DNA from 3 places in the Brevibacillus sp. AG162 genome. Region 3 is predicted to be linked to each of the others. Evidence: riboswitches for the same ligand, from Rfam matches in the RefSeq annotation. Region 3 holds a riboswitch; each other region holds the start of a gene.

What was found. A riboswitch is a leader RNA that binds a small molecule or an ion and turns the genes downstream of it on or off. The one in region 3 is predicted to bind S-adenosylmethionine.
Region 1: another riboswitch for S-adenosylmethionine. It lies ahead of FB479_RS14960 (BMP family lipoprotein); the one in region 3 lies ahead of FB479_RS14370 (MetQ/NlpA family ABC transporter substrate-binding protein).
Region 2: another riboswitch for S-adenosylmethionine. It lies ahead of FB479_RS26215 (methionine ABC transporter ATP-binding protein); the one in region 3 lies ahead of FB479_RS14370 (MetQ/NlpA family ABC transporter substrate-binding protein).

The regions. Positions count from the first base shown of each region.
Region 1 is NZ_VFNO01000004.1:232,850-240,109, reverse strand. Features, by position in the region: gene FB479_RS14975 (ABC transporter permease) at 1-753, opposite strand, end outside; gene FB479_RS14970 (ABC transporter permease) at 740-1,810, opposite strand; gene FB479_RS14965 (ABC transporter ATP-binding protein) at 1,785-3,314, opposite strand; gene FB479_RS14960 (BMP family lipoprotein) at 3,420-4,448, opposite strand; SAM riboswitch class I at 4,651-4,773, opposite strand; gene FB479_RS14955 (methyl-accepting chemotaxis protein) at 4,924-6,399, opposite strand; gene FB479_RS14950 (DUF3298 and DUF4163 domain-containing protein) at 6,555-7,172, shown strand.
Region 2 is NZ_VFNO01000012.1:58,741-66,000, reverse strand. Features, by position in the region: gene FB479_RS26235 (LCP family protein) at 1-414, shown strand, start outside; gene FB479_RS26230 (spore germination protein) at 512-1,960, shown strand; gene FB479_RS26225 (GerAB/ArcD/ProY family transporter) at 1,978-3,108, shown strand; gene FB479_RS26220 (Ger(x)C family spore germination protein) at 3,089-4,249, shown strand; SAM riboswitch class I at 4,368-4,484, shown strand; gene FB479_RS26215 (methionine ABC transporter ATP-binding protein) at 4,584-5,597, shown strand; gene FB479_RS26210 (methionine ABC transporter permease) at 5,598-6,263, shown strand; gene FB479_RS26205 (MetQ/NlpA family ABC transporter substrate-binding protein) at 6,323-7,162, shown strand.
Region 3 is NZ_VFNO01000004.1:104,878-112,137, reverse strand. Features, by position in the region: gene FB479_RS14400 (ABC transporter ATP-binding protein) at 1-16, opposite strand, end outside; gene FB479_RS14395 (ABC transporter permease) at 32-820, opposite strand; gene FB479_RS14390 (ABC transporter permease) at 826-1,647, opposite strand; gene FB479_RS14385 (nucleoside hydrolase) at 1,674-2,606, opposite strand; gene FB479_RS14380 (ABC transporter substrate-binding protein) at 2,687-3,760, opposite strand; gene FB479_RS14375 (Na-translocating system protein MpsC family protein) at 3,958-4,314, opposite strand; SAM riboswitch class I at 4,535-4,637, shown strand; gene FB479_RS14370 (MetQ/NlpA family ABC transporter substrate-binding protein) at 4,739-5,569, shown strand; gene FB479_RS14365 (methionine ABC transporter ATP-binding protein) at 5,612-6,649, shown strand; gene FB479_RS14360 (methionine ABC transporter permease) at 6,649-7,260, shown strand, end outside.

The DNA.
Region 1 (7,260 bases), 130 kb from region 3:
GCTCGAAGCCAAAATACCGAGTGGATGCGACTGCCCCATCATCATCGCCACCAATGCGATAAAGCCCCGACCAGCCGTCATCCCTTCTGTAAACATCGTGACTTGCCCCAGGGAAAGCTGTGCCCCTGCAATCCCGCACAATGCGCCACTCATCACTATCGCTAGCACCTGAAGTCCCGTCACTTTCAGACCGAGACTGCGTGCCGCAACGGGATTCAGACCAACTGCGAGGACGCGGAAGCCCGTAACCGTCCGATAAAAGAACACATACAACAGAATCGCAGCCAAAAACGCAAAATACACGAGAGGCGAATGACCAGAGACAATGCCTCCGATGACCGGAATATCGTGAATGAAAGGAATCTCGACGGTTGGCAAGCCAGCCATATCCTTATCGTAAAACGCACCTTTGACACCGAAGATCGCCCGCAGTGCAAATGTCGTCAACCCCAGCGCGAGAAAGTTAATCGCCACACCGACGACGATTTCATTCGCCCTAAGCTTGATTGTCATGTAGGCAAATAAAAGAGAAAAGACAATGCTCACCAGCGCTGCAATCAAAACGGCCAAAAAGAGATTCCCGGTAAAATGATTGCCGACAATCGCGGAAAAGGCACCGACCAGCACCAAGCCCTCCAAACCAACATTAAAAATTCCGACACGTGCGCAGAGCGCTCCACCCAAAGCTGCCAACAAGATCGGCGTGACCATCCGAATGGTAGAACTGAGGAGGGACCAATCAAAGAGCTCCATGCGATTCCCCTCCTTTTGCCTTCCGCTTTTTCCACCAGTCGTAGCTGAACTTGGCGGAGATGAACAAAATCAATACGGCTTGTATAACACTTGCCAGCTCCAGCGGCACATCCGTATTGCGCTCTACACCCATGGCTCCTGTCTGAAAAGCAGCAAGCAGGATCGAAGTCACAATGATGCCAAGCGGGTGCGAGTTTGCAAGCAGAGCGGCCATCAGGCCCGTCCAGGCGAACCCTGGTACAGTCAGGGCTCCGTCAACAAAACGATAGTGCGCCCCCATTACCTCGACAGTTCCCGCCAACCCAGCCAGTCCACCACTGGCAAACATCCCGGTTAGCATGACCCGAATCCGATTAATGCCTCCGTATTGAGCAAACAGCGAGTTTTGACCCAGCATCTTCACTTCATAGCCAAAAGGCGTAAAACGAAGTACCCAGAACAACAACAGCGCTGCAACGATCGCAAACAAAAACCCTGCATGCACGCTCATCCCCGCAAACAGCTTCGGAAGCCAAGCGCTTTTCTCCAGCATGACGGTCTGTGCCAGTGCCGCAGAACCCGAGCGATCCCGGAATGGCTCTGTCACGAGATAGCTCGCAAACAAAACGGCAATATAGTTGAAGAGCAACGTAGAGATGAGCAACGGAATACGAAAGCGGGCTTCCATAAAGCCTGGCAACAACGCCCAGAACCCGCCGACCGCCATTCCTGCGAAAATACCCGCCACAATTTTGATCATTCCTGGTGCGGGCAAGTAGATCGCGACTAACGCAGCACTGACGGCACCCAGCACCATTTGCCCTTCCGCCCCCAGGTTGAATACCCCTGCACGAAATGCGAGGGAAAGACCCAGGGCAATCAGCATGATAGGCGTGGCCCTCGCTAATGTAGACGTAAAGAAATAAAAACTGCCAAAGGCCCCTTTCCACATTTCCTGGTAGGTGCCCAAGATCGATTCGCCAACCGCAGCAATGACCAGCGCCCCGGTCAACAAACCGATGACGACAGCCAAGAACGGCTGAACCAATGACTTAGATAGCTCTTTGATTGCTGCCATGAATGCTTCCTCCCGCCATGATCACGCTGATTTTTTCTTCGGTTGCCTCCAGGCGTGAAAGCTCTCCAGCGATGCGCCCTTTATACATGACCAAAATCCTGTCAGACAAGGCGAGAATTTCGGACAACTCGGACGAGACTAACAAGATCCCGTCTCCTTGATTGCGCTTTTCGATCAATGCCTGATGGATGTACTCCATGGCACCGATATCCACCCCTCGCGTAGGCTCAGCCGCAATCAAAAACGGGGTTTCATGTCCCAGCTCCCTTGCGACGATCAGCTTTTGCAAATTTCCCCCTGACAGATTCCCTGCCAGCTCCTGCAATTGCCGGGAGCCTGTCTTGATCGCAAACTGCTCCACCCAGCCTTTTACGACTTGGCGGAATTTCTCCCGCAAAACGACGCCGCGGCGGTTGTAAGCAGGCTTTCGCTGATAGCCCATCAATGCATTTTCCTCGACGCTCGAGAGCTTGGCCGTTCCCCACAGGTAGCGATCCTCCGGAATATGCGCCAAGCCGGCATCCCGAATAGTGGCTACTGATTTGTTCGTCACGTCCTTGCCGCCTAACCGCACCGTGCCCTCCTGTGCCGCTCGCAAGCCGCTGATCGCTTGCAGCAGCTCGGATTGTCCATTCCCGGAAACACCTGCGATTCCTACGATTTCCCCGTGGTGCACGGTAAAGCTGACTTGATCGAGCAGTGTCTGCTTTTCTCGAACCGTAAGATTCTCCACCTGCATGAGTGGTCGAGGTTCCAAAGGGATGCGCTCAGAAAGCTCCTGCAATTCACGTCCGACCATCAGTCTGGCTAAATCGTCCGCATTGGTTTCTGCACGGGAAACCGTTCCCGTCACCTTGCCTCCGCGCAGTACCGTAATACGATCCGCTACCTCCATGACTTCCTGCAGCTTATGTGTAATCAAAATGACGCTTTTGCCGCTCTCCGCCAAGTTGCGAATCGTTTGCAAGAGGTCGCGTACCTCTAGTGGAGTCAGTACAGCGGTCGGCTCGTCCAGCACGATGATATCCGCTCCCTGATACAGGACCTTCAGAATTTCGACCCGTTGCTGTTCCCCAATCGAGCAATTCGCTACCTTGGCCTGCGGATGAATCGGAATGCGATACTGCTCACTAAGCGCCTGCACCGTGTCCTCTGCATCATTTCTTTTGAAAAAACCCGCTTGCTTCGGCTCGTATCCGATCACGATATTTTCAGTTACACTAAATTCTCCGAAGAGCATAAAGTGCTGGTGAACCATCCCGATTCCATTTCGAATCGCGTCCTCTGGTCCGCGAAAAACGACTGGCTTGCCATTTAACACGATCTCTCCCGACGTCGGCTGCTCCATTCCGTACAGCATCCGCATCAGTGTCGTTTTGCCCGCTCCGTTTTCCCCGACAATCGCGTGGACTTCTCCTGCTGCCAGTGAGAACGACACCTTGTCGTTGGCGGTAAAATCTCCGTACTTCTTGGTCATGGCCCTCATTTCCAAGCGATCGGTCATTCCCACTCCCTCATTTCTGTACGTCCTTTTATGAAAATGGAAGACCGACTACACAGCCGTAGTCGGTCACATGCATCACTGTGCACAAGCTTTTCACGTACTTGTTTAAAACTGGTCTGGTACTTTGCGGGTGCCCGCTACAATCTCATCGCTGATCGCTTTCACTTTATCCACCACTTCTTGTCCAATAAAAGCGTTCAGAGGCGTTTTGCTTTCGTGTGTGACATAGGTCACGCCAACACCTTTTTCTTTCAAGCCGTACGCCACAACACCTGGCTTGAACGTTCCTTCTACAAAGTTCTTCACGGTTTCATAAGCCGCCGCGTCAGTCCCTTTCAATTGGGACAGAACAATATGCTCAGGATCAATCGTGGTACGGTCTACGTCCTGACCTGCTGTGAAGAAGCCCTTTTCCTTCGCCGCTTCGAAAACGCCAAGGTCGCCTACTGCTGCTGCACCGTTAATGAAGTCTGCGCCTTTGGAAGCTTGGAGCAAAGCCAATTCCTTTGCTTTTGCCGGGTCAGTGAAGCTTCCTACATAGTTGACCATCAGCTCTGCTTGTGGATTCGTCGCTTTCAAGCCCTCCTCGAAGCCAACTGTCCATTTTTTCAACTGCGGAATATCAAGAGCGACGACCATACCTACTTTGTTCGTTTTCGTTGCCAGACCTGCTGCTGCTCCCACCAGGTAAGCCGCTTCCTGCTCGCGGAAGGTAACACTGCGAACGTTTGGCAAATCCACTACGGTATCAATAATCGCAAAATTACGGTCAGGATTTTCGGTAGCTACTTTTTTCAAGGCATCCTCTGATGTAAAGGAAGAAGTGATGATCAAATCATAATTTTCTGCAACAGCTACGCGCAGATTTTCTTCAATGGCTCCATGGTCCGTAGATTCAATCGTTTTCACTTCTGCGCCCAGCTCTTGCGCGGCTTTTTTTGCACCTTCATCCATTTGTTGGAAGAACGGATTCACACCGATTTTCTCGGGCAAAATCAAGGCAATTCGCTTTTTGTCCGCGCCCTCTTGTCCTGCTGCTTGTCCTCCTGGCTGATCTGCAGGTGCGCTAGTGCCAGTCGAGCACCCTGTTGCCAATACTGCGAATGTCGTTAATGCCAGCAATAACTTCTTCATGATGTATCTCTCCCTATCCGAACTTTACGTTTTTCTTTATCCTATTAGGTAATGTACGGCTTTTTACCCATTTTTTCAATACTATTTACGAATATTCTCTTATAAAATAAATTTATCGTTCGTCTATTCTCTCCTTCCCTTTTGCAAATACAACAAAAAAAACTCTTCCCGGAGGAAGAGTTTGCGTACGTAGCCGTTCTCTTCCTCATCTGTCAAAACCATGGTACAGGTTTTGCAGGAATTGGCACCTTTCTGTTCATGCATAGACATGATCAGTGGTTGCCGGGCATCATCGGGCCAGTCCCTCCGCCGCTCTTGATAAGGTAGGTGAATGTATTTAGTTACAATGGAATTCATTCTAGCAGAACGGTTCAAAAATGCAATTCTTTTTTCTCAATTCCAAACAGTTCTATTTCGATGCCGAATCAGCTTTCAGAACTACTTCGTGATCAAAAGACGACTTTTTAAACAACCTTTATTTTACGTGAAAGGTTTGCTGGAGGCGATGAGACAACGTATTCAGCTCACCCAGCTCTTCCGTAATCTCACGCACTTTTTGATGCTGGTTTTCTGCAGTCGCAAACAGCTCTTCTAAGTTGGCTACCGATTCCTCCGTTACGGCTGTAATGGTCGACATCTCGATGGCAACTTCGCCGGAACGCACTTTTACCCGGTCCATGCTGGAGCTTACTTGATCAGCTGCTTCTAAGAAAGCCATCATCCCGGCTCGCACTGCTTCGATGGAGGCCACTGTTTTCACGGCCAGCTCTTGGCCTTTTGCAACAGACGTTTCCCCATTGCTCATATGCTGCACCGCATTCTCACTTTCCTGATGGAGAGATTTCAGAATGTCGGTAATTTCCTGTGTAGCTGTCGCGCTTTGCTCTGCCAGCTTGCGTACCTCATCCGCTACAACAGCAAATCCCCGTCCATGCTCGCCTGCACGCGCCGATTCAATCGCTGCATTCAGCGCCAAGAGATTCGTTTGTGTCGCGATCTGATTAATAGCGCCGACAATTTCTTCTACGCGATTCGCCTGCCGATTGAGCTGGTGAATCGTAGAGGCTGCTACATTAACTGCCTGCACAATTTGCTCCATCTGCGAGGACAGCTCGTTCATCATCTGAACGCTTTCTGTCAGACGACGGTTGTTTTGTTGCGATTCCGTTTTCATTGCGTTGGTCTGTGTTGTAACTGCCTCGATTTCCTGGTCGATGGATTGAACCTCTTCTTCGATTTTCACCGTTGAATTCGCCTGCGATTCCATACCGACGGCGACTTCCTTGAAGGCTACCATCATTTCATCTGTATTGCGCTTTGTACCTTCCGCATGCTCATGCACATGATCGCTTGTACGATCCAGCTGCTCCGTCATTTGCTGGATGTTCAAAAGCATTTCTCCCAGACGGCGCTCCTTCTCTTCTGCTTCCTGCCTTGCGTCGTGCGCTTTTTGCAGGGAAGCTTGTCCGGCGAGACATAGATACGTGACGGCTCCCATCATCATGAGAATGGCTACGATACGCACGCCCAGATTGAGCTCCGAAAAATCACCGTTGAAAATCTCATAGGTTCCCGTATAAAACCCGACAACGGTGACGATGATTTGGGCAATTCCCGCTGTTACTACCAGCTTCCAGTCCAAATAGGCTGCCAAAAAGCCCATGACGATGAAGGCGAGGAACGAAACCTCCTGGTAAGTGGTAAAGTGATCGAATGAAATCGCATAAAACATGAGTCCGATTGCTACCAGATAACGAATCACATGACTATCTTTGCGAATGAAATAATACGGCGAAACAATTAAAGTGACCAGCAATCCCAAGGACGTCACTTTCCAGAAGTTCACATCCATTTGGTAGGCAATGAGTCCCGCCATCCACAAATGATTCCATAGGATAAAAATCATAAAGCCTTCTTTGTCAGTCAAGGTATTGCGAATCAATTGAATCATAATTGCCCCCCTTTTCCCTATTACTTATGTATCGGATTCTTTCCCCATTATATAGCCAAACCTTTGCCAAATTTGTGAAAAAAGTGAGAACAGCCAAAAACAATTTCGAATAGGCTATTACACAACTTACATGTACAGGAGGCAAACGGAGAAAAGTGGAACTCAATCAATTGCCAGCTACCGTGCTGACACGGACAATTAGCCGTCCGAACACCACGATTTACTATCCCCAATTGGCAGGCCTAGCCAATCAGCAAGCGGAAAAAGATATCAACCGGGCGATTTATCAAACGGTTCAAGGCTTAATTCACGAGCAGCAACGGGTCCAGGTACCGGGAAATACACAAATGCAAGGCAGCTTCGAAATCAAGACAAACGAACGCGGCATTTTCAGTGTCGTGTTGAGCAACTACGCCTACACACCGCAAATGGCTCACGGCATGACCTTCCTCGGGTCGATCACCGCAGATATCCAAACAGGCAAGCTGTTTACGCTGCGTGAATTATTCAAGCCAGGAAGCGATTACGTCAAGGTGATTTCCGAAAACATCAAGCGCCAAATCAAAGAAAGAAGCATCCCCACACTCAATGGCTTTACGTCGATTAAGCCCGATCAGGATTATTACGTCGCCGACAAAGCACTGGTCATCTACTTCCAGCTGTACGAAATTACGCCTTACTACGTCGGTTTCCCTATGTTCCCCATTTCGGTCTATGAACTGGAGCCGCTCATCAATGAAAAAGGTCCACTGAGTATCTTGTCCGCAGATTAGTGCATCACTGTATTTTTCAGCCAGGTGAGTGTCTTCTTTCATGACACTCGCCTGATTCTATTTGTGTCAGAAAATCCATTATTTCGCC
Region 2 (7,260 bases), on a different contig from region 3:
CTGGATGGAGACAAAGCCTTGCAATATGTTCGTTTCCGCCATGATGCGACCTCCGATTATACTCGGACGGAGCGTCAGCGCAAATTAATGACGGCAGTCGTGGATCAGATGAAGAATGGTACGACGCTGATGCAGCTTCCTACCATTTTGAAGGAAGTAACACCGTATGTTCAAACCAATATTAGCTCGGTGGACATGCTGAAGCTGTCTGCACTCGGGTTAAAATTAAACACGCTACAGCCAGGCAACTATCAATTGCCGCCAATGGGGATGTTCCGTGAATCAAACCGGGCAGGCTCTGTTTTGATTCCTGATGTCGATCGGGTTCAGTTGTTTATCCAGGAGAAAACCAAACCTGCTATACCGGAAGCAGAACGGACAATAGAGGGCAATACAGACAGCACGCGAAATTAGGCGTGCTGTTTTTTTGTGGAAAAAATCATGGGGAAAGGCAAGTTTTTACATGTTTCAGGGAAGACTAACCATGGTTTTCTAGAAATGGGGTGATGGTATGGATCGGGAGGGTAATCGTAGGTGGTTTACTCATACGGCAGATTTGGTTATCGAGCATGTTGATCGGCCAGATGGACGCGTACAAATATATTTTTTATCCAGCATGGCTGACTCCAAAGTAGTTTACAACGAACTAATGCCCAAACTCCGTCTTCTTTGTCTGGATGAGGCAGGAATTGAACATGTCGAGCAACAGCTTGGAACAGCTGGAGGGAACCGTATCTTTCGGGAAACAGATGCGATCTCCAGAATATTGAGCGGGGACATCTACATCCACGTGGAAGGGGCTAATTACGGTGTTACAGTCCCTAGCGAGGATACGGTTGGAAGGAGTGTGCAGTCTGCTGAAATTGAAACAGTGGTGTTGGGGCCTCAGCTCGCCTTTGTGGAAGATATTCAGGTCAACCTCTGCATTCTTCGCAAGTATTTGCCAAGCTCATTACTGTTCCATGAACGACTCTCAGTTGGCGAGTTGATTCCGACAGAGGTTTCCATTCTTTATTTGGACGGAATAGCAGACCCGGAAAATGTAAATACAATAAGGCAGCGTCTTCAGGATATCCGAGCGGAGAGCGATATGGATGCGGGCATATTGGCTCAATATCTGGCAGATAACGAGATGTCGATATTTCCAACAATTCAATTGACGGAACGACCGGACCGTGCAGTGCAAGGATTGCGTCATGGCCAGATTGTGGTGATTGCGCAGGGCAGTCCGTTTGTAATCTTGGGACCAACCACCTTTTTGCGGTTTTTCCAGTCACCTGATGACTACTATTTGAGATGGAACCTGGCCAGTTTTAATCGTGTGATGCGAATCATTGCCATGTTTATTTCTCTTCTATTGACGCCCATCTATGTGGCCACACTTACGTTCCATTATGAAATGATTCCGGCTGATTTACTGCTTTCGCTCGCTCAGTCAAGATCGCGCGTACCTTTTCCCCCTCTCTGGGAAGCGATCTTCATGGAGCTCATCATTGAACTGTTGCGGGAAGCAGGAGCGAGATTGCCCACGAAAGTGGGGCAGACGATCGGTATCGTTGGCGGTATCGTGATCGGACAGGCAACCGTGCAGGCGGGGTTTACCAGCAATATCTTGATTATTATCGTGGCGTTAGGAGCCCTTTCTTCCTTTATTGCACCCAGCTATATGATCAGTTCCACCATCAGGGTCATCCGTTTTCCGATGATACTCCTCTCTGGCCTTTTGGGGGCAGTTGGTATCGTGGCAGGCTTCAGCTTTCTTGCAAGTCATTTATTGCGCCAGAAGAGTTTGGGCCGCCCTTATATGTATCCGGTTTTTCCCGTGCGCTTTTCGGATTGGAAAAATAGCTTGATACGCGCACCTTTGTCCTTACTACCGAGACGACTTATGTTTTTTACTCCAAAACAGAAGATGCGGTTCGACCCTGAGAGGGGGAGGCAAAAAGAGGACATCGATTAACGAGAGAGAGGGAGTTTATGAAGGTCAATGATGAGGTCAAAGCTGGTAACACCATTTCGTCTCTTCACACGGGTTTTATTGTGCTATCCACGCAAGTCGGGGTTGGGATCCTGGGATTCCAGCGAGTTGTAGCCAAAGAAGCTGGACATGATGCGTGGATATCCGTCTTGATGGCAGGCATTGTGACGCATGTAACCATCTGGGTCATCTTAAAGACTTTGAAGAGATATCCGTCCGCCGACCTTTACGGAATTCATCAGGAGGTTTACGGGAAACACCTAGGGGCATTTTTGAGCCTGTTTTATATCTTGTATTTTTTCTTGTCGGCAACGATTATTCTGCGCGGTTATGTCGAGGTTGTGCAGACTTGGGTTTTTCCCAAATTGGCTACATGGGTGTTGACCGCCATTATCCTCTTTCTTGCCTGGTACACGATTCTTGGGGGAATTCGGATTATTGCCGGGTATATTTTTTTCTCTGTATCTGTTGCGATCTGGTTGGTTGGTGATTTGTTCTTTCCCTTGCGCTTTGCTGAATGGGATTATTTACGTCCGGTATTGGAAGCGAATATAGGGCAACTGCTAAAAGGGATGATAGGCATGTCATTGTCAACGATTGGATTTGAAGTACTGTATGCCGTCTATCCCTTTGTGCAGGATAAAGAGCGCTTAAATCGGGGGGCGCAGTTTGGCGCGCTGACAACCAACTTGATCTACTTGTTTGTGATGATTGTTTCCTTGGTGTTTTTCAGTCAGGGGCAATTGATGAGAACCATATGGCCAACTTTGAATTTGAAAAAAATGGTGTACTTCCCAATTCTGGAGCGGTTTGAGCTGGTTGCCATCTCCATCTGGATGATCATTATCCTTCCGAATGTCATTATGTACATCTGGTCTGGAGTACGAGGATTGAAACGGATTTTTGGCTGGAATATGAGAAATATCTTGTATAGTATATTGCCGATCATATTCATATCTTCGCTGTTCATTGTCACTAGAGAGGAAATGAACACAATGAACGATATTTACGGCCAGATTGGGATGTATCTGGCTTATGCGTATCCTTATGTTCTTTACCTGTTGGTAGCTTGGAGGCAGGGGACAGGTGGAGTCAAGGAGGAATCTGCTGATGTATCGGTGCCAAAATAAGGGATGGTTGATCGAGAAGAGAGGGTTTACCCTTTTGCTTGTGCTCCTTTTTTCAGTTGCGGGGTGCTCTAATCAACAAATTTTTGATGAAACAGGTCTCGTAACCCTGGTTGGATACGACCTGACAAAAGATAGAAATATTCGGGCAACCATTGTAATGCCCTCCATTAATCCCGAGGCAAAAGAAAAAATGCAGATAATGTCTGATGTTGGAGAGACGAGCAAGGGCATAAGGGATAAGACAAACTTGCAGTCGGACAAACGTGTCTTGGCAGGCCAGTTGCGGGTAGCGCTCTATGGAAAGGATATGGCCAAGGCAGGAATCGGAAGCCTAATCGATACGCTGTACCGCGATCCATCGCTCTCAAGCAGAATCTTCCTTTGTGTGTACGAGGGGGAGACATATGAATTACTGACATATCCCTATAAATCACAGGGCAATATTGGAACGTACATGTATCGGATGATCGATCAAAATATCAAAGGTGAGAAAATCCCATCCTCAACGATTCATGAATTTATTCGAGCCTATTATGACGAGGGAATCGATTCGCAAATGCCCTATGTATCACGCAAAGGAGACGAAATTGTTATCAAAGGCGTGGCGTTGTTTAAAGGAGATAAATATATTGATTCGATTTCTCCCAGCGAAGCATTTATCTTAAAGCTGATTCGGGGCAAGTACAAGACGGGCAGCTATGAGATATCAGTCCCTGCTAAAACTTTTAATATGACTCCAAACAGCCCAGCGGGAGAAAAAGAAGAGGTGCAATTAGTCTTTGATACGATCAACAGCGAGTCAAAAGTCCAATTGGAACAGGTTGATCCACCAAAATTCAAAGTGAATATCCATCTAAAAGCCCGCATTTTGGAGCTGACCGTTCCGATTAAGCTGGATAATCCGAGGTTGATGAGGAAGATGGAGGAGGCCCTGGAGAAGGAATTAGTAAGACAAGCAAGGATAGTCATGAAAAAGCTCCAAGATTTGGAGGTCGACCCGACTGGCTTTGGCATTGTCTATAAGGCAAACGTGAGGGGAAAAGAGAAAATGGCTATGGATGAATGGAGAGAGAAGTACAAAAAGGCGAAGTTTGAATTTCAAGTAAAGGCGACAGTTACCCGTAATGGTGTAATGGACTAAGTGTGATACAAAAAAACTTTTCCTACTATTACTATTGACGTGATATTTTCAAAAAGGATATAATCCGTTTTGTATCATCATGAAAGAGAAAAAACGAACATAATATACGTAGATATCTTTCTTATCAAGAGAGGCGGAGGGACAGGCCCTATGAAGCCCGGCAGCCGGTTCATTTTCGAATGAACGTCGCGGTGCCAATTCCTACAGGATTGTTTGGATCTTGTGTAGATGAGAAGGGTGGATGCGAACGTATACATTGCGTTGCAGCCCCTTTTTCGTTTATGAAAAAGGGGTTTTCATATTTTATCAAGATTGTGGTCGGGAGGTGGATGCGTTGATCCAACTGCGTCATTTGCATAAAAGCTATCAAGTACAAGGTAAAACCATCCCAGCGTTAACGGGGATCGACCTTTCCATAGAGCAAGGTGAAATATACGGGATTATCGGACACTCTGGTGCAGGGAAAAGTACATTGATCCGGTGCATCAATTTGCTAGAGCGCCCAACTTCAGGGGAAGTTATTGTAGACGGCGTCGATTTAACAAAGCTGGATGAAGGCAAGCTGCAAGAAAAGCGCCGCGCAATCGGCATGATTTTTCAGCACTTCAACTTGCTGTCTTCTTCGACAGTCGGCGAAAATGTCGCGTTCCCGCTCAAGCTGGCAAAGCGTCCGAAGGCAGAAATTGATAAGAAAGTAAACGAGCTGCTGAAGCTGGTTGGGTTAGAGGCACATAAGGACAAATATCCGTCTCAGCTGTCTGGCGGACAGAAGCAGCGTGTCGGGATCGCCCGTGCGCTCGCGAATGATCCAAAAGTGCTGCTCTGTGACGAAGCTACCTCGGCTCTCGATCCGCAGACAACGAATTCCATTCTCGCACTCCTCTTGGATATCAACCGCAAGCTGGGCTTGACCATTGTGTTGATTACCCACGAGATGCACGTCATTCGCTCTATTTGTGATCGTGTCGGCGTGATTGATGGAGGAAAGATCGTCGAGTCGGGTAACGTACTGGATGTATTCCTTCGTCCGAAGCATCCAACGACACAGGAATTCGTGGAGCAAGTAGCGGATTCTACAGAGCTGCGCGAAGCAGTCGAGCACGAAAAGGCTTCGGGGAACCGCACGATTGCTCGTGTCACCTTCCTCGGAGAAAAAACGTACCAGCCGATCCTGTTCCAAACGATGCAAGAGACAGGTACGGTGTTCAGTATTTTGCAGGGAACGATCTCCCGTATGAAAGATACGCCGTATGGTCAGTTGGTGATCGAGCTGGAAGGCGATGTCGCACAGAATCAAAAGACCATTGAGACGCTGCGCCAACGTGGCTTGGAAGTAGAGGTGATATAAATGGACTGGACATTCGAAAATGTGGATTGGGCTGAAATCGGCGAAGGTACGATGGACACGCTCACGATGCTCGGCTTCTCCACTCTGTTTACCGTCCTGATTGGTTTGCCGTTGGGCATCATTCTGTTTTTGACTTCACGCGGACAGCTTCTGCAAAACCGCACTTTTTATACGATCGCATCATTCGTTGTCAACGTATTGCGTTCGGTACCGTTTATCATTTTGATGATCCTGCTGATTCCTGTGACGAAAATGATCGTAGGAACCTCACTCGGCGTACTGGGTGCCATTCCGCCGCTTGTATTTGGTGCCGCTCCGTTTTTCGCGCGTTTGGTGGAAACCTCGCTGCGTGAGATTGATAAAGGCGTGATTGAGGCCGCACAATCTATGGGGGCTTCCAATTGGCAGATCGTCTGGAATGTCCTTTTGCCAGAGTCTAGATCAGGCCTGATCGCGGGTATTACGATCACGACGGTTACGCTGGTCTCCTACACTGCAATGTCTGGGGTAATTGGCGGCGGTGGTTTGGGTGACTTGGCGATCCGATACGGTTATCAGCGTTTCCAAACCGATGTCATGATTGTGACTGTTGTTATTTTGCTGGTGATGGTACAAATCTTACAATCGCTGGGGGACCGTCTGGTTCTCAAGTTCAGCCGCAAGTAGGATTTTTCCATATAGGGTTTCAAATAATAAGATAAATACATGCAAGGGGGAAATCATTCATGAAAAAGCTAGTCGTATCTGTACTTTCTACTGTATTGGCATTTTCTTTGGCAGCTTGCGGAGGCAAAACGGAAACAGCACCTGCTCCAGCTGAAGGCGGCGCACAAGGCGGACAACAGGAAGTAACATTGAAGGTAGGCGCTTCTCCCGTTCCACATGCAGCAATCTTGAAGCTGGTTCAACCAAAACTGAAAGAACAAGGCGTGAATCTGGAAGTTAAAGAATTCACGGATTACGTACAACCCAACGTTCAAGTGAACGAAAAACAACTCGACGCTAACTTCTTCCAGCACAAGCCTTACCTGGAAGACTTCAATAAAGGACAAAACATGAACCTGGAGCCAGTAGTCGCTGTACACATCGAGCCATTCGGCGCTTACAGCAAAAAAGTGAAATCTGTAGATGAATTAGCTGATGGCGCAACAATCGCGCTGCCAAACGATCCAACAAACAGCGGTCGCGCACTCGCACTCTTGGAGAAAAACGGCGTGATCAAGCTGAAAGAAGGCGCCGGCATCAGCGGTACAGTGAAAGATGTTGTTGAGAACAAGAAAAACCTGAAGTTCAAAGAAGTAGAAGCAGCAATGCTGCCGCGCGTTCTGGAAGAAGTAGATCTGGCGTTGATCAACACCAACTATGCGCTGGAAGCAAAGCTTGTTCCAACCAAAGACGCCCTGTTTATTGAAGATAAAGATTCTCCATACGCAAACTTCCTGGTAGCTCGTCCTGACAACAAAGATTCCGAAGCCATTCAAAAGCTGGTGAAAGAACTGAACTCACCTGAAGTGAAAAAGTTCATTGAAGATGAATACAAAGGCGCGATTATTCCAGCGTTCTAAAGTAGAAATAATTGATCGATCAACAAAGCCCAACTGGCCGAAAAGCTGGTTGGGCTTTACTTTTATTTATAGTTTAGTGAATTTTCATAAAATTAAAT
Region 3 (7,260 bases):
GCGTGAGCAATGCCATGAGTTGATGCCTCCGTTATCGTTTTGTAAAGTAGGAAAGCCCCATCAGACGTTCAATGATGAACATGAGAATAGCCGTAAGAATCATGAGCAGCACGGAAATCGCGGCGATCGTCGGATCGAAGTTGTTTTCTACGTACGTCAACATCTGGATCGGCAGCGTGCTTACCCCTGGTCCCGTCATGAAAACAGAGATATCTACGTTGTTGAACGACTCCAGAAAAGCGATCAGAATCGCAGCAATAATTCCGGAGCGAATATTTGGCAAGACGACTTTGAAAAAGGTTTCGAGACGACCTGCCCCAAGGCTTAAAGCCGCTTCTTCAATGGCGAAGTCAAAGTTGGACAAGGAAGATGCAATGACGCGAATGATAAATGGAAGCATCAGCACCGTATGACCGACGAGAAGTCCCGCATAGATCGGCAACTCGTACACGACGATGACGTATTTCAGCATGGCAAAACCCATCACGATGCCAGGAATCAGGACAGGTGAGATGAAAATGCCATTCAGGATGCCTTTGCCCCGAAAATCAAAGCGACTGAGCGCATAGGCAGCCGGAATCCCCAACAAGAGCGCCAATAGATTCCCTAGCAAGGAAACGAACATCGACGTCTTGAACGTCGTCATGAACATCTCTACCTCAAAAATGTTTTCGTACCACCGCCAGGAAAAGCCCTCCGGCGGAAACTTCAAGACGCTCCCCGGCTCAAACGACGTAAAAGAAATGATAATGAGCGGCCCTAGCAAAAACAGAAAGACGAGAGAGGTAAACAGGGCCAACCCGCGATTTTTCTCCTGCATAGCTTCTACCCCTTCGGATTTAATTTCGTCGCCAGCTTGTTCATGAAATAGATGACGACAAATGTAATGACAATCATGATTGTGGCAATGACAGATGCCAAATGCCAGTCATTAAGCGTAATCGCATTTTGATACAGAAACGTGGAGATGACCCGCTGTTTTCCACCTAGCAGGGCAGGCGTGGTGTAGGCGGTCAAGCTTCCGACAAACACCAGAATGCTACCAATGATGAGTCCCGGTACACTAAGTGGCACAATGACCTTCCAGAAGGCCGTCAACTTGGAAGCACCCAAGCTTTCCGCCGCCTTCAGCAAATCCGGGTCGATGTTTTCCATCACCCCTACCAGCGTAATAATGATCAGCGGCAGGAACAGATGAATCAAACCAATCATCATCGCAGTCGGCGTATACAATATTTCCAACGGCTTATCGATGAGCCCGATTGCAAGCAACGAGCTGTTCAATAAGCCCTTTTTTCCGAGAATAATCATCCAAGAGAACGACCGCACGACAGAGCTGGTCAGCAAAGGAAAAATCGCCAATGCCAGCAGGATGCCCTTTTTGCGTGGGCTGAGCTTGGAAATGTAGTACGCGGCAGGAAAACCAATCAGAACACATGCAATCGTCGTGACCAGACTGACCTGAAGCGTCGTCAGCATAATTTTCAGGAAGTACGCGTCGGTAAGAAATTGGAGATAGCCTTGGATCGTAAAGCTACCCTCTTGATAAAAGGTGGACGCAATCGTCATCACGATCGGAATGACCATGAACAGCGTCAAAAACAGCACACCTGGCAACAGCAATAAATAAAGACCCGTTTTTCTCATCTGATTAACTCCTGTTCACGGTATCGTCAGGCTTTCAATGCGCCGAGAAAACGCGCAAAGAACGCATCTGCATCTACGTCCAGACAGACGTTTATGTTCGGTTCTTTTTTCAGGCGGTTTTGAAAGTCGCAAACCGTTTGCCCATCACACAGCTCACTTCTCGTTTCGATATCCACATACAGCTTTTGCGTTGTCACCAGCTTCGGATCGAGTGCGACTGCGACAGCCAATGGATCATGCATGGCGCACGCATAGATGCCATTTCGCCCGAAATAGCGATGGAGGTAATCAGACGTACTCTGTCTTACGTACTCGCCCATCGGTGTATCTCCCAGCTCGCGAATATGCCCCTCGTTCAACAGCACTCTTCGCGTCACATCCAGTCCAACCAGCGTCAATTGCGGGAATCCGGCATGAAACACAACCTTGGCTGCCTCCGGATCGACGTACATGTTGTACTCCGCAACTGGTGTTACATTGCCGTGCTCACGAACCACTCCACCCATGAAAATGACTTCCTTGACGTGTTGGACAAGCTCCGGGCATTTTTTCACCGCCAGCGCCAAATTGGTCAGCGGCCCCGTCATGATGAGCGTAATCTCGCCGGAATGAGCGAGCACGTTTTCCACGATAAAATCAGGAGCAAAGCCAGCAGTCGGTTCCTTGTAAATCGGAACTCCGGCAAGCGCACCTCCCAAGCCATCCTCACCATGTACGGCGTGCTCGAAAAACAACGGTCGCAGCAGCGGTTCAGATGCTCCACAGACGACAGGGATTTGCTCGCCGACTTGCAAGAAATCGAGAATTTTGCACGTGTTTTCTGTGGCTTTTCGCAACGACACGTTGCCATTCACCGTCGTAATGCCAACCAGATCCAATTGCCCGCTCTTCACAGCGAGAATAATGCCCAGCGCATCATCAATGCCCGTATCCACATCAAGAATGATCTTTTGCTTCACGAGTGGTCCTCCTCTTCCTCAAGAAAACGAGGGTATATCCGTAAATGTCTATACCCTCGCCTCTGTTTTTCTATCGTTCGTTATTGCGTGATTTCACGATTCCAACGGTCAATCCATGCTTTGGAGTGCTCGTTAACGAATTTCATGTCCAGCATTTGCAGCTTGCTTACAGTTTCTTCGCCGTACGTTACGCCTTTTGCTTCTTCTTCTGACAGTTGAACCGTCTTGTTTACAGGGGAATCGATTTTCGCTTTTGCTGTTTTCTCCTGAACTTCCTTGCTCAGCTGGTAGTTGATAAAGTCTTCTGCGAGTGCTTTGTTTTTCGAGCCTTTTACGATGTTAACTGTATTCATGACCGCATATCCGCCGCTTGCAGGTGCTACGAACACCGCTTCTGGCACAGCTGCTTTGATATCTTTAAAGTACATTTCCATGATCGGTCCTACGCCGATTTCTTCTTGACCAAACATGTTCACGTATTCGGAGGTCTTGTCGTAGAACTTCACTACACCTTGGTTGACTTCTTTCATTTTCGCGAAGGCTTGATCCTCGTTAAATTCCTTGCTGCCCGCTACCTGGGATGCACTGTCGAGAACCATTGGGCCTGTCGTAGACGTAATGCTTGGCAGTGTCAGCTTGCCCGCCAGCTCTGGGTTCCACAGGTCTTTCCAATCCTTGATCTCGGTTTTCACGAGCTTTGGATTGTAAGCAATCCCGAATTGGCCAATCGTATAAGCTGGACCGTACTCCTCGCCCAGTGGTGCTTTGGCAATATCATAGATTTGATCCAGATTCGTGATGCGGCTGCGGTCGATTTTTTCAAATGCACCACTCTCAATTCCTTGCTGTGCATAGTAGTCGGAGAGGTAGATCAAGTCTACATCGGAGCTGCCTTGGCGAATTTTGTTCAGACGCTCTGCGTTGTTTCCGATTTCCAGCACGATTTTCACGTTATGTTCTTTTTCAAACGGCTCATATACTTCTTTGCGGAAAAAGTCTTCGGAGAAGCCCCATGTGGAGATGACCAGCTTTTGTGGTTCGCCCTTGGCTTCGCCGCCAGCCCCTCCCGCTTGTGGTTGATCATTGCTGCCACAGCCAGCGAGAGCCAGTGACATCATAGAAAAAGACAGGATTCCAGCAAGTAATTTTTTCATCGTAATTCTCCTCCAGTTGGGTTCATTTGATGACAAAATATGGTGTGACAATAAAAAGAAAAGTACCCTTGATTAGAACGTATCATTCTAAACAAGAGCACTTTTCTTCGTAAACAAAGAGAAGTGACACCCGTTTTTACGCAAAGTCTACGGTCTCCCCTTAAGATAGATCAAAAGAGAAAATCCGAACGATTGCGTCAGGTATTCAGTTCTGATTCAGCTAAAATAACATTCGTGATTGCCCACTGCGTAGGCGCATCATAGTCCCGCAGCACAGCTTCCAACGGCAACCCCATCTCTTCTTCCAGTCGTTCTCTCAGTTTCTTCTTATAAAGAAGAGACATGCGAAAATCGACTTCGAGCTTGAGGGCCGGCGCTTCTCCTTCCAACGCTTGTGAGCGCGGAGAGCGGCGATGCTTGGCTTGGAACGTAATCATCTGATTTTCAATCGTGACTCGGAGCAAAGTCGTTCCAAATCCGAACAACTCTTTTGCTATCTCATTATAGATGGCAGACAGCTTTTTTCTGGTTTCATTGGAGTCCACTAGAGTCATGTCATCACCTGCGATAGCTGGTATCGGGTTCATTCGCTCTCATTATACAAATGATTTCTTAATTCTTCAATAGAATATTCGTATTTAGATCAATTTCACATTTTTCCACCAAGTCATTCGTTTGCAAAAACAGTTGACATCGAAAAAATCAGTCGTTATAATCCAACTATCCAAATAAGAATTAACAACAATGTTTGGAATGATAATTTCATAGCACATTCTCTTATGAAGAGAGGTTGAGGGACTGGCCCTATGACACCTCGGCAACCTATCACAAACGATACGGTGCCAAATCCAGCGGAATTTATTCCGACAGATAAGAGAGGTATTGTTGCAGTGTGGATACATACTCGCAGTTTTCGCCTCTTCTGTCGGAAGAGGCTTTTTCTATTCCATCTTACATCCAGAGAAAAGGGGTATTTTCATGAAAAAGACTGGTCTACTGCTCACTACACTACTGCTCGCTGCATCGCTCGTAACGGCTTGCGGCGGTAAACAAGAAGCTGCGCCTGCTAACGGCGGCACTGCTGCTGAACAAACCTCACTGAAAGTGGGCGTCACTGGCGGCCCGCACGAAGAGATTCTCAACAAAGTAAAAGAAGTCGCCAAAGGCAAAGGACTCGACGTCGAAGTCGTCGTTTTCAATGATTACGTACAGCCGAACCAAGCGCTCGATAAAGGAAATCTCGATGTAAACAGCTTCCAAACCATCCCGTTCTTGGCGAAATTCAATCAAGATCACAAAACAAAAATCGTCGAGGTCGGAAAAACCGTCACGTACCCAATGGGCCTATACTCCACCAAGCATAAAAAAGTCGAGGACATCCCGGCAGGCGGCGTTGTCGGCATTCAAAACGACCCGACCAACCGAGCACGCGCCCTCTTGCTCTATCAGGCAGCTGGCTTGATTAAACTCAAAGATGGCGTGGGCGACAACGCAACACCACTGGACATCATAGAAAATCCAAAAAATTTGCAATTCAAAGAGCTGGAGGCTGCTTTCCTGGCACGCTCGCTGAAGAACGTAGAGGTCGCTTCGATTAATACGAACTTCGCGATGGAAGCTGGCTACTCCCCGAAAAAAGATGCGATCTTCGCCGAGACGGCTGACTCTCCATACGTGAATATCTTGGCAGCCAACGAAACCAATAAAGACAACCCAGCTGTCAAAAAGCTGGTCGACATCTACCGTTCGGAAGAAGTGAAAAAATTCATCGACGAACGTTTTGAAGGAGCTGTACTGCCGTCCTGGTAAGATCGACGCCAGGAACATCAAGAACAACAAGGAGAACTCGTTATGATACAGCTAACCGATATTCATAAGTCGTATCAAGTAGGAAACAAGCAGGTAGAAGCATTGAAGGGCGTATCCCTGCAGGTGGAAAAAGGGCAAATCTACGGAGTTATCGGCTTTAGCGGAGCGGGGAAAAGCACCCTGCTCCGTACCATCAACCTGTTGGAGAAGCCGACCAGCGGTTCTGTGATCGTCAATGGTCAGAACATGCTGTCCCTCAAGGAAAAAGAACTGCGGCAAGCTCGCAAAAAGATCGGGATTATTTTTCAACACTTCAACCTGCTCTCTTCCTATAATGTCTTTGACAATGTGGCGGAAATCTTGCGGATGAATCGCGTCCCCAAAGATGTCATTAAGCGCAAGGTAGAAGACCTTCTCGGCTTGGTTGGCTTGTCTGATAAAGCAAACGCTTATCCTTCTCAGCTATCCGGTGGACAAAAGCAACGGGTGGGCATCGCTCGTGCGCTTGCGACTGATCCGGAAATCCTGCTCTGTGACGAAGCGACTTCCGCTCTCGACCCGCAGACAACCGAATCGATTCTGGAGCTGTTGCTCGACATCAATCGAAAGTTCAACCTGACCATCGTGCTGATTACACATGAAATGCAGGTCATCAAGAAAATCTGCGACCAGGTAGCCATCATGGAAAACGGCGTCGTCATCGAGCAAGGCTCTGTTCTGGATGTTTTCAGCAATCCGCAAGAGCAAACGACCCGTAATTTTATCAAAACGGTTTTCGACGATCAGGTACCACAGGAGATTTTGTCCAAGATAAAAGAAACTGGACCTGTCTCCAAAATTGTCCGCGTTGCTTTTCGAGGCGATGCCGCTCTCGATCCTGTCCTAGGAACACTGTCTGCACGTTTTCCGATTAGCACCAATTTGTTGTACGGCTCGATTACGACCATTAAGGGAACGGCTCTCGGCATTTTGCTTTTGCACATTTCCGGTGAAGACCAGGCCATTCAGGATGGCATTCGCTTCTTGCGCGAATCCGTCTACCGCGTAGATATTGTGTCACCAGAGGAGGTGCGGAGCTAATGGAGCGCTTGATTGAAATGATTCCGGTATTCGGGCAATCCCTGCAAGAGACTGTCATCATGGTCGGGTTTTCGTTGTTCATTGCGACACTGATCGGGATTCCGCTCGGGATTTTGCTGGTCATCACACAGGCGAATCACCTTTTTCCGAACAAAATCATCTATCACACCCTGAATACAATCATCAACATTGTGCGTTCGTTGCCTTTTATTATCCTGATGGTTGCGATCATTCCTTTTACGGAGTTGATCGTGGGCACTTCGATTGGGATTGAAGGAGCCATTGTGCCGCTCATCGTCTATACATCGCCTTACATCTCACGCCTGATGGAAACGGCCCTGCATGACGTAGATCGCGGCGTTATCGAAGCGTACCAGGCGATGGGCGCATCCCGGACGCAAATTATTTTTCGCATCATGCTGCGTGAAGCACGGCCTGGCATCGTCCTCTGCCTGACCATCGCTACCATCGGTTTGATCGGTGCTACTGCTATGGCTGGCGCAGTCGGTGCCGGCGGACTGGGTGATCTCGCCTTGCGTTACGGCTACCAGCAATGGGACATCGAAGTCATGATCATTACTGTCGTCATTCTCGTCGTCTTAGTCCAGCTC